Regions from separate parts of the Micromonospora sp. DT53 genome, predicted to be linked through region 1. Evidence: riboswitches for the same ligand, from Rfam matches in the RefSeq annotation. Region 1 holds a riboswitch; the other holds the start of a gene.

What was found. Region 1 has a riboswitch for ZMP and ZTP ahead of ACLQ3B_RS27160 (glycine hydroxymethyltransferase). Riboswitches for the same ligand answer to the same signal wherever they lie in the genome.
Region 2: another riboswitch for ZMP and ZTP. It lies ahead of ACLQ3B_RS33215 (bifunctional 5,10-methylenetetrahydrofolate dehydrogenase/5,10-methenyltetrahydrofolate cyclohydrolase); the one in region 1 lies ahead of ACLQ3B_RS27160 (glycine hydroxymethyltransferase).

The regions. Positions count from the first base shown of each region.
Region 1 is NZ_JBNCKM010000010.1:41,323-46,411, reverse strand. It holds gene ACLQ3B_RS27180 (histidine phosphatase family protein) at 1-109, shown strand, start outside; gene ACLQ3B_RS27175 (NAD(P)H-hydrate dehydratase) at 93-962, shown strand; gene ACLQ3B_RS27170 (hemerythrin domain-containing protein) at 1,042-1,542, shown strand; gene ACLQ3B_RS27165 (SDR family NAD(P)-dependent oxidoreductase) at 1,603-2,409, opposite strand; ZMP/ZTP riboswitch at 2,566-2,655, shown strand; gene ACLQ3B_RS27160 (glycine hydroxymethyltransferase) at 2,675-4,111, shown strand; gene ACLQ3B_RS27155 (hypothetical protein) at 4,213-4,473, opposite strand; gene ACLQ3B_RS27150 (alpha-hydroxy acid oxidase) at 4,562-5,089, opposite strand, start outside.
Region 2 is NZ_JBNCKM010000017.1:13,976-19,064, forward strand. It holds gene ACLQ3B_RS33200 (vitamin B12-dependent ribonucleotide reductase) at 1-149, shown strand, start outside; partial or broken gene ACLQ3B_RS33205 (nitroreductase family protein) at 305-418, opposite strand; gene ACLQ3B_RS33210 (alpha/beta hydrolase) at 564-1,265, opposite strand; gene ACLQ3B_RS33215 (bifunctional 5,10-methylenetetrahydrofolate dehydrogenase/5,10-methenyltetrahydrofolate cyclohydrolase) at 1,623-2,522, opposite strand; ZMP/ZTP riboswitch at 2,536-2,618, opposite strand; gene ACLQ3B_RS33220 (RNA polymerase sigma factor) at 2,770-3,339, shown strand; gene ACLQ3B_RS33225 (CU044_5270 family protein) at 3,356-4,321, shown strand; gene ACLQ3B_RS33230 (FAD-dependent monooxygenase) at 4,345-5,089, opposite strand, start outside.

The DNA.
Region 1 (5,089 bases):
GGACGACGAGGCCCGACTGAGGCTCACCGCCTTCAACGATGTCGAGCACCTGTGTCAGCAGGGTGCCCAGCCGACCAGGGAGGACGAGATCCATGCCGAGCCGGTCTGAGGTCAAGGTGATCACGCCGGGGCTGTTGCGGGACTGGGCGCTGCCGGTGCCGGTTGGTGGGAAGGAGAGTCGGGGCACCGTGCTGGTGGTCGGCGGTTCCCGCTTCACGCCGGGCGCGGTGCTGCTCGCCGGGGTGGCCGCGTTACGCGCCGGCGCCGGGGTGCTCCAACTCGCCGCCGCCGAGTCGAGCGCCGCCGCACTGAGCATCCAGGTGCCCGAGGCGCTGGTGGTCGGTCTGCCGGAGACCGCCGACGGCGCGGTGGCCGCCGACCGGGACGGCCAACTCGGTGACCTGGTCGCGCAGGCGGACGTGGTGACGCTCGGCCCGGGCCTGAAGGCGATCGACGAGACGAACCGCCTGTTGGGCCTGGTCCTGGAGGCGGCCCGTCCGGACACGTCGCTGGTGCTCGACGCGTACGCCCTCGGTGCGCTCAGCCACGCACCGGACCTGCTGGTCGGCTCGGGTCGGCCCGTGGTGCTCACCCCCAACGTCACCGAGGCCGCGCACCTGCTCGGACGGGACCCGGGCGACGACCTGGACACCGAGGCGGCCGAGTTGGCCGACCGGTACGAGGCGGTCGTGTCGCTGTACGGGCACGTGGCCGCCCCGGACGGGCGGGGTTGGCGGGAGGAGAGCGGCGACGCCGGGCTGGGCACCTCCGGCAGCGGGGACGTGCTCGCCGGGTTGTTGGCGGGGCTGCTGTCCCGGGGCGCCGACCCGGCGCAGGCGGCCTGCTGGGGCTCGTTCGCGCACTCGGTGAGCGGCCAGCGGCTGATCCCCCGCTACGGCCGGATCGGCTTCCTGGCTCGGGAACTGCTCGAGGAGATCCCCCGCACCCTGGCCATGGTCTGAGGTGGTTTCACCTGTTTCCGCATTCGGCGTGGGGGTACCGGAACTCCACCAACCGAGACTTTTCAGGGAGGTCATACCGGTGTCGACCGATGCCATCGTCCTGCTCAAAGAGGACCACAAGGAGATGCGCCGCCTGTTCAAGGCCTTCCAGGACGCCGAGGAGGGGCCGGCGAGCCAGCGGCAGAAGCTGGTGGACCAGATCCTGGAGGCGCTGACGGTGCACACCTATCTGGAGAACGAGGTGATGTACCCGGAGGTCCGCCGGCTGCTGCCCGACCTGGAGGACGACATCCTCGAGTCGTACGAGGAACACCACGTCGCCGATGTGCTCTGCGCCGAGTTGGCCAGCATGGACGCCGACGACGAGCGGTTCAACGCCAAGACGACGGTGCTGATCGAGAACGTCACCCACCACGTCGAGGAGGAAGAGGAGGAGTGGTTCCCCAAGGTCCGCGACGCGCTGGGCCGCAAGCAGCTTCAGGAGATCGGCGAGAAGATGATCGCGCTGCGCGCGGACGCGCCGCGTACCCCCACCGCGCCGAAGGCGATCAAGAAGGCGCTCGATGCGGTGACGGCCTGAGGCACCCGCTCACAGCGAAGGGCCCGGCATCCTGCCGGGCCCTTCGTCGTGCGCCGCGGGTCAGCTTCCCGATCCCGGCTCGGCCATCCTGCGGTGCTGCTCGGACTTGAGCTTGTCCGGAATGATCTTGCCGGCGGCGGTCTGCACCTTGTTCATCAGCGAGCCGGCGGTGACCGTCTGATCACCCTTCATCATCGCCTCGAAGCCCTGCGCGGCGACCTTCGCGGGGTCGTCCTTGCGGCCCGCGCCCACCCGGGTGTGCGCCATGTCGGCCCGCTCGAAGAACTCCGTGTCGGTCGGCCCGGGCATCAGCGCGGTCACCGTGACACCGGTGTCCTTCAACTCGTTGCGCAGCGCCTCGGCGAAGGACTGCACGAACGACTTCGACGCGTTGTAGACCGCCTGGAACGGCCCCGGCATGGTGGAGGCGATCGACGAGGTGAAGAGGACCCGGCCCGCACCCTGCTCGACCATCCCAGGCAGCAACCGCTTCGCCAGGTGCACCGTCGAGCGCACGTTGAGGTCGACGATCTCCAGCTCGTCGGCGAGGTCGGTGCCGCCGACGAAGGCCCCACCGGCGCCGCGACCGGCGTTGAGCGCCAGCGCGTCCAGCGGCCGTCCGGTCGCGGTGACGGCGGCCACCAGCTCCGCGACGCCCTGCTCCCGGGCCAGGTCGACGCGGATCGACCAGATCTGCGGGCCGCCGTCGCGGCGCAGCCTCTGTGCCGCCACGTCGATGCCGTCGTCCTCGGCGGCGATGACCAGGTCGAAGCCGTGCTCGACGAACTGCGCCGCCAGCTCGTACCCGATCCCGCTGGAGGCCCCGGTCACCAGCGCGAGGGGCCGGTTGGAGGTGGGTGTGGTCATGATCTTGGCTCCTTCTGTGCGAACCGTGCGAACCCTGGCCGCACCGCGGCGGTGCGGTGGTCACCTACCGAGTGCCCCGCGACGGACCGCCCAATCCCGTCGGTGGGCCGACACCCGGAGGGCGGCCCGAACGGCCAGGCCCGGCCCGGTAGGATCGGCGCAGGCCGTTACTGGCGCGTGGGGATGGACAACCATCGGGGAGCGGCCTCGTCACGTGGACGTCTGCCGAGCGCCTGGGCCTTCCCGCACGTCTGTTGGAGGTCGCATGTCCCGCAACGCCGAGTCCACCGCATTCCGTAGTGCCCTTGAGGTGATCCGGGCTGTCGAGCCGCGGGTGGCCGACGCCATCGGCGCCGAGCTGACCGACCAACGGGAGTCGCTCAAGCTGATCGCCAGCGAGAACTACGCCTCCCCGGCGACCCTGCTGGCCATGGGCAACTGGTTCAGCGACAAGTACGCCGAGGGCACCGTCGGCCGCCGCTTCTACGCCGGTTGTCAGAACGTCGACACGGTCGAGGCGCTCGCCGCCGAGCACGCCCGGGAGCTGTTCGGCGCCGCGCACGCGTACGTGCAGCCGCACTCGGGCATCGACGCCAACCTTGTCGCGTTCTGGGCGGTGCTGGCCGACCGGGTAGAGTCCCCCGCCCTGAAGAAGGCCCAGGTCCGTCAGGTCAACGACCTCACCGAGGCCGACTGGTTCGCCCTGCGCCGTGAGTTGGGCAACCAGCGGATGCTCGGCATGTCGCTGGACGCCGGCGGCCACCTCACCCACGGCTTCCGGCCGAACATCTCCGGCAAGATGTTCGACCAGCGCAGCTACGGCACCGACCCGGCGACCGGCCTGATCGACTACGACTGGGTGGCCGAGGCCGCCCGCGAGTTCAAGCCGCTGATCCTGGTGGGCGGCTACTCGGCGTACCCCCGGAAGGTGAACTTCCGGATCCTGCGCGAGATCGCCGACTCGGTCGGCGCCACCTTCATGGTCGACATGGCGCACTTCGCGGGCCTGGTGGCCGGCAAGGTGTTCACCGGCGACTTCGACCCGGTGCCGCACGCGCACATCGTCACGACCACCACCCACAAGTCGCTGCGCGGCCCGCGCGGCGGCATGGTGCTCTGCCAGCCCGAGCTGGCCGACCAGGTGGACCGGGGCTGCCCGATGGTGCTCGGTGGGCCGCTGCCGCACGTGATGGCCGCCAAGGCGGTCGCGCTCGCCGAGGCCCGCCGGCCCGACTTCGCCGACTACGCCCAGCGGATCGTCGACAACTCGCAGGCGCTCGCCGAGGGGCTGCTGAGCCGGGGCGCGACGCTCGTCACCGGTGGCACCGACAACCACCTGGTGCTCATCGACGTGTCCGGCTACGGGCTCACCGGCCGGCAGGCCGAGCAGGCTCTCCTCGACTCGGGCATCGTCACCAACCGCAACTCGGTCCCCCAGGACCCGAACGGGGCCTGGTACACGTCCGGCATCCGGATCGGCACCCCGGCGCTGACCACCCGGGGCCTCGGCGCCGCCGAAATGGACCAGACCGCCGAGCTGATCCACACCGTGCTGACCCAGACCACCGCCGGCGCCAACGCCGACGGCACCCCGTCGAAGGCGAAGTACACCCTGGACCCCGGCCTCGCCGACAAGGTCGCCCGCCAGGCCACCGACCTGCTGGCCACCTACCCCCTCTACCCCGGCATCGACCTGGCCTAGCCCCGCTTCCGTCGATCATGGAGTTGTGGTGCCCGATCCGGGCTGGTACGCGACAGTCGTCCACCACCACAACTCCATGATCGACGCGGGGGGCGCGACCGTCAGACCAGGGGGCGCTTCAGGTGGTATCGGTGGACTTCGGTGCTGCCCTGGACGTTGTTGACGTCCTCGGCGGCGGAGACGAGCTCCCACCCCTCCCGACCGGCGCGGTTGAGGTGCGCGATGGCGGTGTCGCCGTAGGCGGTGATGTCCTTACGGGACCCGTCCGGCGCGTACCAGACGAACGAGACGTGAAAATTGCGACCCTGTCCCTGATAGCGACGGACGAGCAGGGCGTACTCCCAGGCAACCATGCGGCTTATTATGACCGTCCATCCAGGACGTCGACACGCGGGTCGTCGCGCATTGCCATCCGATGAACGCGCTGTGTCAACCCGCCCGGTGCACCGCTCACCCCACCCCGAGGGTGCGCAGCTCGCCGGCCGCCACCGTGTGCGCGCAGCCGGCCAGGGTGAGCGCGTCGGTCAGCTCGGCGGCGAGCAGCGCCAACGCGTCCCGGGCGGCCGGTTCGCCACCGACGGCCAGCGCCCAGAGCAGCGGCCGGCCGACCAGCACCCCGGCCGCACCCAACGCCAGCGCCCGCAGCACGTCGGTGCCGCCCCGGATGCCGCTGTCCAACAGCACCTGGCAGCCGTCCCCCACCGCGTCGACGACCTCCGGCAGCATGGTCACGCTGGCTGGTGAGCCGTCCAGTTGCCGCCCGCCGTGGTTGGAGACGACCACCGCGTCCGCGCCGACCCGTACCGCCTCGATCGCGTCGCGCGGGTCCAGCAGCCCCTTGACCACCAGTGGCAGGTCGACCTGCTCGCGCAGCCACGCCAGGTCCGCCCAGCGCAGCGCCGGCGCGAACGACGCGGCGGTGTGCGCGGCGATCGCGGACACCCCGGGGGCACCCGAGTGCGCCAGCGCGTCACGACC
Region 2 (5,089 bases), on a different contig from region 1:
CGAGCGTGGGTTCCAGCACCGAACTGCTGGAGGCCGTCATCGGCAAGGCCGCCGACGCGCCCCTCTGCTTCACCTGCGGTACGAAGATGCGCCCCGCCGGTAGCTGCTACGTCTGCGAGGGCTGCGGCTCCACCAGCGGCTGCAGCTGACGTACGCGAAACGCGGCGCTGCCCCGGCTCCCCTCGTGGGAGTCGGGGCAGCGCCGTTTCCAGATGCTCGTGCTGTTCGTGGTCGGACCGACCCCGCCGACCCGGGGCGTGATGGCGCCGGCGGCGACGACGAGCCCCGGGCGTTCGCGCGCCTAGGGCGCGGCATGAGCCGCGGTGAGGATCCGGCCCAACGTCTCTTCGGGGATCGGTGCCCCGGTGAACTGGGCACGTACGTCCCGGCGGCGGTGGATGGTCTCGTAGAGTCCGATGTTCAAGGCAGGCTCCCGCTGCGCTCGCGCCCCTGTGGGGGCCGATGACGCGAGGCCGGTCTTCGGACTCCCGGATGCGGGGTGGCGGTCCGCCGCCCAGTCGTATGCCCGGCCGGGCGACGCCCGCTCTACCCGCGCCCCCGCGTCAGGCGGAAAGTTCCGGCCGGATCAGCGCGGCCAGTTCGGCGGGCTGAGAAAGGAACGGCGAGTGCGAGGAGTTCATCCGCAACACCCGGTCGGCCCGCTTGGCCATGAGCTCCTGCGCGAAGGGCGGAAGAGCGTTGTCGGCCTCACAAATGATGTAGGTGCTGGGAATGGTGCGCCACGCGGCCTCGGTCAGCGGCTGCTGCGTCGAGGCCCAGGACTGGAGTCCGAGTCGTGCAACGGCCTGTTCCGCGATCTCCGGATCGACGTCGCCGTAGAAGACCTCTCGCGGCTGCGATGGCTCGATGTGACCCTGGCCCTTCAGGTCCGTCCGCTCGTGCACCTCCCACCACGGCGGAGCAACTCCACCGGCGGTCGAGAAGAGCGAATCGCCGACGTCCGGCTGGAAAGCGGCGAGATAAACAATTCGGCGTACGTTGTCCGCGGCGGCGAGCGCCTCCGTGACTGGTGCGCCACCGTAGGAGTGGGCGACTACCACGACCGGTCCGTCGATGGCGGCGACGGCGGCCTTGACCACGGCCGCGTCGTCGTGGAGGTCCCCGAGGGCAGTGGGGTCATTGCCGCTGCTGGGTAGCGCGACGGTGTGGATGTCGATGTCCGGTAATTGCTTGATGAGCGACTGCCAGACCCAGGACCCGTGCCAGGCGCCGTGCACGAGAAGAAGCGACGGAATGCTGTTCAAGATGGTTTCCCTGCCCGCATGTACTCAAATGTTCGGATCTGGAGTTGGTCGCCGCCCACGCCGTCGTGTATCACCGCAGCGCCCCATCTCGACCGAGGACAGCGGAAATATATGCCGCTACTTTCGGGTAGCAGGGCGCGGTTGACTATGAGCCGAGCCACAGGCCCGATGGCGGCGGTGGTGCCGTGACCAACACCACGTTGCCCGGTTTCGGGTCGAATCCACGCGCGTGGACGTGCGTTCATTTCCATATTGCTGAGCGCGGTAGGAAAGCAAACTCGCGCACCACAGCTATGCGGTTGTCTACAAATTCCCCGCGGGATGTCGACCTTTCGATGTTGCTTCAGCGGAGCCGGGCTACTGGCTCGCGCGTTCGGCGGCGCGTACGGCGTTGCGGAACAGCATCGCGACGGTGGTCGGGCCGACCCCGCCGACCCGGGGCGTGATCGCGCCGGCGACCTCGGCGCACGCCTCGTCCACATCCGGTAGGAGGCGCCGCCCGTCGTAGCGGACGCCGGCGCCGATGACGACGCCGCCGGGCTTGACGTGCTCAGGCTGCACGATCCCGGGTACGCCGGCGGCGGCCACGAGGATGTCGGCGCGGCGGGTGTAGCGGGCCCAGTCGGGCACACCTGTGTGTACGACGGTGACGGCGGCGTTGGCGGTGGGGCGTTTCTGGGCGAGCAGCATGGCCAGGGGGCGGCCAAGGGTGGCGCCGCGGCCGAGGATGACGACCTCACGACCGGCGACCGGGATCTCGTGGTACGCCAGGAGCGCTTCGATGCCGGCGGGGGTGCACGGCAGCGGGCCGGGCAGGCCGACGGCGAGACGCCCCATGTTCAGCGGATGCATGCCGTCGACGTCCTTGTCCGGGTCGATGGTCTGCAGCGCCGCGTCGTAGTCCAGATGCCCGGGCACTGGGTACTGCACGAGCAGTCCGTGCACGCCTGGATCACTGTTGAACCGGGCAATGGCCTGGTGCAGCTCTGCCTGGGTGGCGGTGGCAGGCAGGTGCACGTGCGGGGAGGCGAACCCGAGCGCGGCGGCCTGACGCTGCTTGATGGCGATGTAACCGGCGCTGGCGTCGTCGTCGCCGACGAGGATGGTGGCGAGGCTCGGGGTGATGCCGTGGCTGCGGAGGCGGGCGGCTGCGTCCGCGGTCTCGGCCAGGACGGCTTCGGCGACGGGTGCGCCCGGCAGGAGCCGGGCCGTGCCCGACGGGGTGGGGCGCTCTGCGGATGTGCTGCTTGTGGTCATGATGGTTCCTCGACGCGGGCGCCCAGGCGGTCGACGCCCGCGACAGGCTCCCCGATGGTTCACACCATCCCCGTGCCGCCAGTCGCCGGTGCTTCGATAATGCCGCATCACCAGGGCGGTTGCCCAACTGGACCAGCAGGGCCGCCGTCAGCGCCGCGCGGGCTCCACGTACGGGCCGGATGGCTCGGTAACACCCGCGCTCCGGCTTACGAAGAAGAGGTGTGAAGGCTACGAAGGGGGACGGCCTGTGAATGAGCCGAGCCGAGCCGACGACGACATTTCCGGCATCGGGGCCGATCCGGTGGCCTTCGAGGTCTTCTATCGGCGGCACCTGGAGGCGGTGGGCCGGTTCGTGGCGCGGCGGGTCGACGACCCACACCTCGCCGCCGACCTCACCGCCGACGTGTTCCTGGCGGTGATCGAGTCGGCGGCCGGGTACCGGCCGGATCGGGGTAGCCAGGTCGGCTGGCTGTACGGGGTGGCCCGCAACGTCATCGGCGACGAGCGACGTCGGGCGGCTCAGCGGCTGCGGGTGACCGGCCGACTGGCCGGACGGCGCGACCTGGGCCCCGATGACATCGCCCGCATCGAGGAGCGGATCGACGCCGAGTCGGCGGCCCGCCGCACCCACCGGGCGCTGAGCGAGCTACCCGAGGGCACCCGAGCGCTCGTCGAACTCGTCGCCGTGGATGGCCTCACCGTCGCGGAGGCGGCAACCGTGCTCGGGGTGTCGCCGGTCGCCGCTCGGGTCCGCCTGCATCGCGCCCGCCGCGTCGTCCGCGCCGTGCTCGCCCGCCCCGCCACCACCCTCGCCTGATGAGACGGAGATGACGATGAACGAGATCGAACGGTCGCCGCAGGGCTTCGAGGAGCAGCTCCTCGGTGATCTGACCGCACACGTCGCTCAGCGGGCCGAGATGGCGTCGGCGGCCCGTCCCTCCGGCCGCCGTGCCCGGTTCCTCGGTGGGTGGCGTCTCGCCGGAGCGTTCGGGCTGGCGGTCACGTTGACCGCTGGTGCGCTGGCGGTTCAGACCATGAGGCTGGGCGATCAGCCGCCACCCACGGCCAACGCGTCGGAGATCTTCCATCTGGCCGCCGACGCGGCCCGGCAGCAGCCGGAGCTCACCGCCCGGCCCGACCAGTACGTCTTCACGGAATCCCTTGCCACGATCCGGGATCTGCCGGCCAGCGGCCCGTACCAGACCATCCGGAACCAACTGTGGCAGTCGGCCGGCGGAGTCGCGTACACGCAGGCACGTTACCGACCGGAGGCCGATCCGAACGGGTGGGGCGAGCTGAGGGTGCTCAAGATGGACGATGCCGCCGATCCCACGAAGGAGCTCGACGCGTTCCAGCCCCCCGCGTACCACGGGGACCTACCCACCGATCCGGACGAGCTGCTCCTCTACCTTCGGGAACACCCGGTCGACCTGCACCTTCCCGAAGGCGCCGACGAGGAGGCCGTGTACGGGGACGAGAGCATGGCGTACACCACCGCGTGGTCGATGCTCGACGGCTACGTGCCGCCCCGAGCGCTGGCGGCGCTGTTCGAAGTGCTGGCAGGGGAGCCCGGGGCGGTCGTCATATCGGGGGACGTGGTGGACGTCGCCGGCCGGCACGGGGTGGCGATTCGGATGCCCGGTGTGTTCGGCGGGAACGTGGATCTGATCTTCGATCGGGACTCGCACGTCTACCTTGGCACCCGTAATTCGGTGATACGCAACGGCAAAGAGTCCGTGTACAGCGCTGTCGCGCTCCTGCGGGTCGCGATCGTCGACCGGCCGGGCCAGCTGCCGTGAGCGGGCCGGTCACGTCGGACCGGTCAGGGCTGGGCGAACAGGCGGCCGTAGTTCGAGCGGAACATCTGCTCGCCGAGGCGGCGCATGACCAGGTCGCGCAGCGCGGGCGGGAGCCCGGTGGCCTTGTCGCGGCGGTGGGTCTGGCTGAGCACCCAGTTCGTACGCGGGCGGCGCCGCGCCTCGTAGCCACGCAGCGCGTCGGCGACGGAATCGGCGGCGGCCAGCGACGACGCGAGCACGACGGCGTCCTCCAGGGCCATCGCCGCGCCCTGGGCCATGTTCGGTGAGGTGGCGTGGGCGGCGTCGCCGATCAGCAGCACCGGCCCCCGGGACCAGGAGTCGAGCACGACCTCCTGGTTCGGCCCGGCGTGCAGGGTGCTGTCGTCGTAGTCGAGGGTCTTGAGCATGGTGGCCGCCGGCTCGGTGAACGTCGCGGCCAGCTCGTCGCGCCAGCCGGGCCGGTCGGCCACCGGGCCGTCGTTGTAGTAGCAGTACGTCTGCTCGGCGGTGATCGGGATGGTCAGGAACTGCCTGCCGCGCCCCAACTGCACCGACCAGACCGGCTCGTCGTCGATGCGGGGAGCGACCCATCGGTACGCGTACTGGTCGAGGTCCCGGGCGGTCTGGCCGTCGAAGGCGAGCCGGCGAACCGTCGAGTTCACCCCATCCGCGCCGAGCACCAGGTCGTACCGTTGGGTGCTGTCGTCGTCGAACTCGACGGCGACCTGGCCGCCTTCCTGGGCCAGCACGACCGGCTGGCGGCCCCAG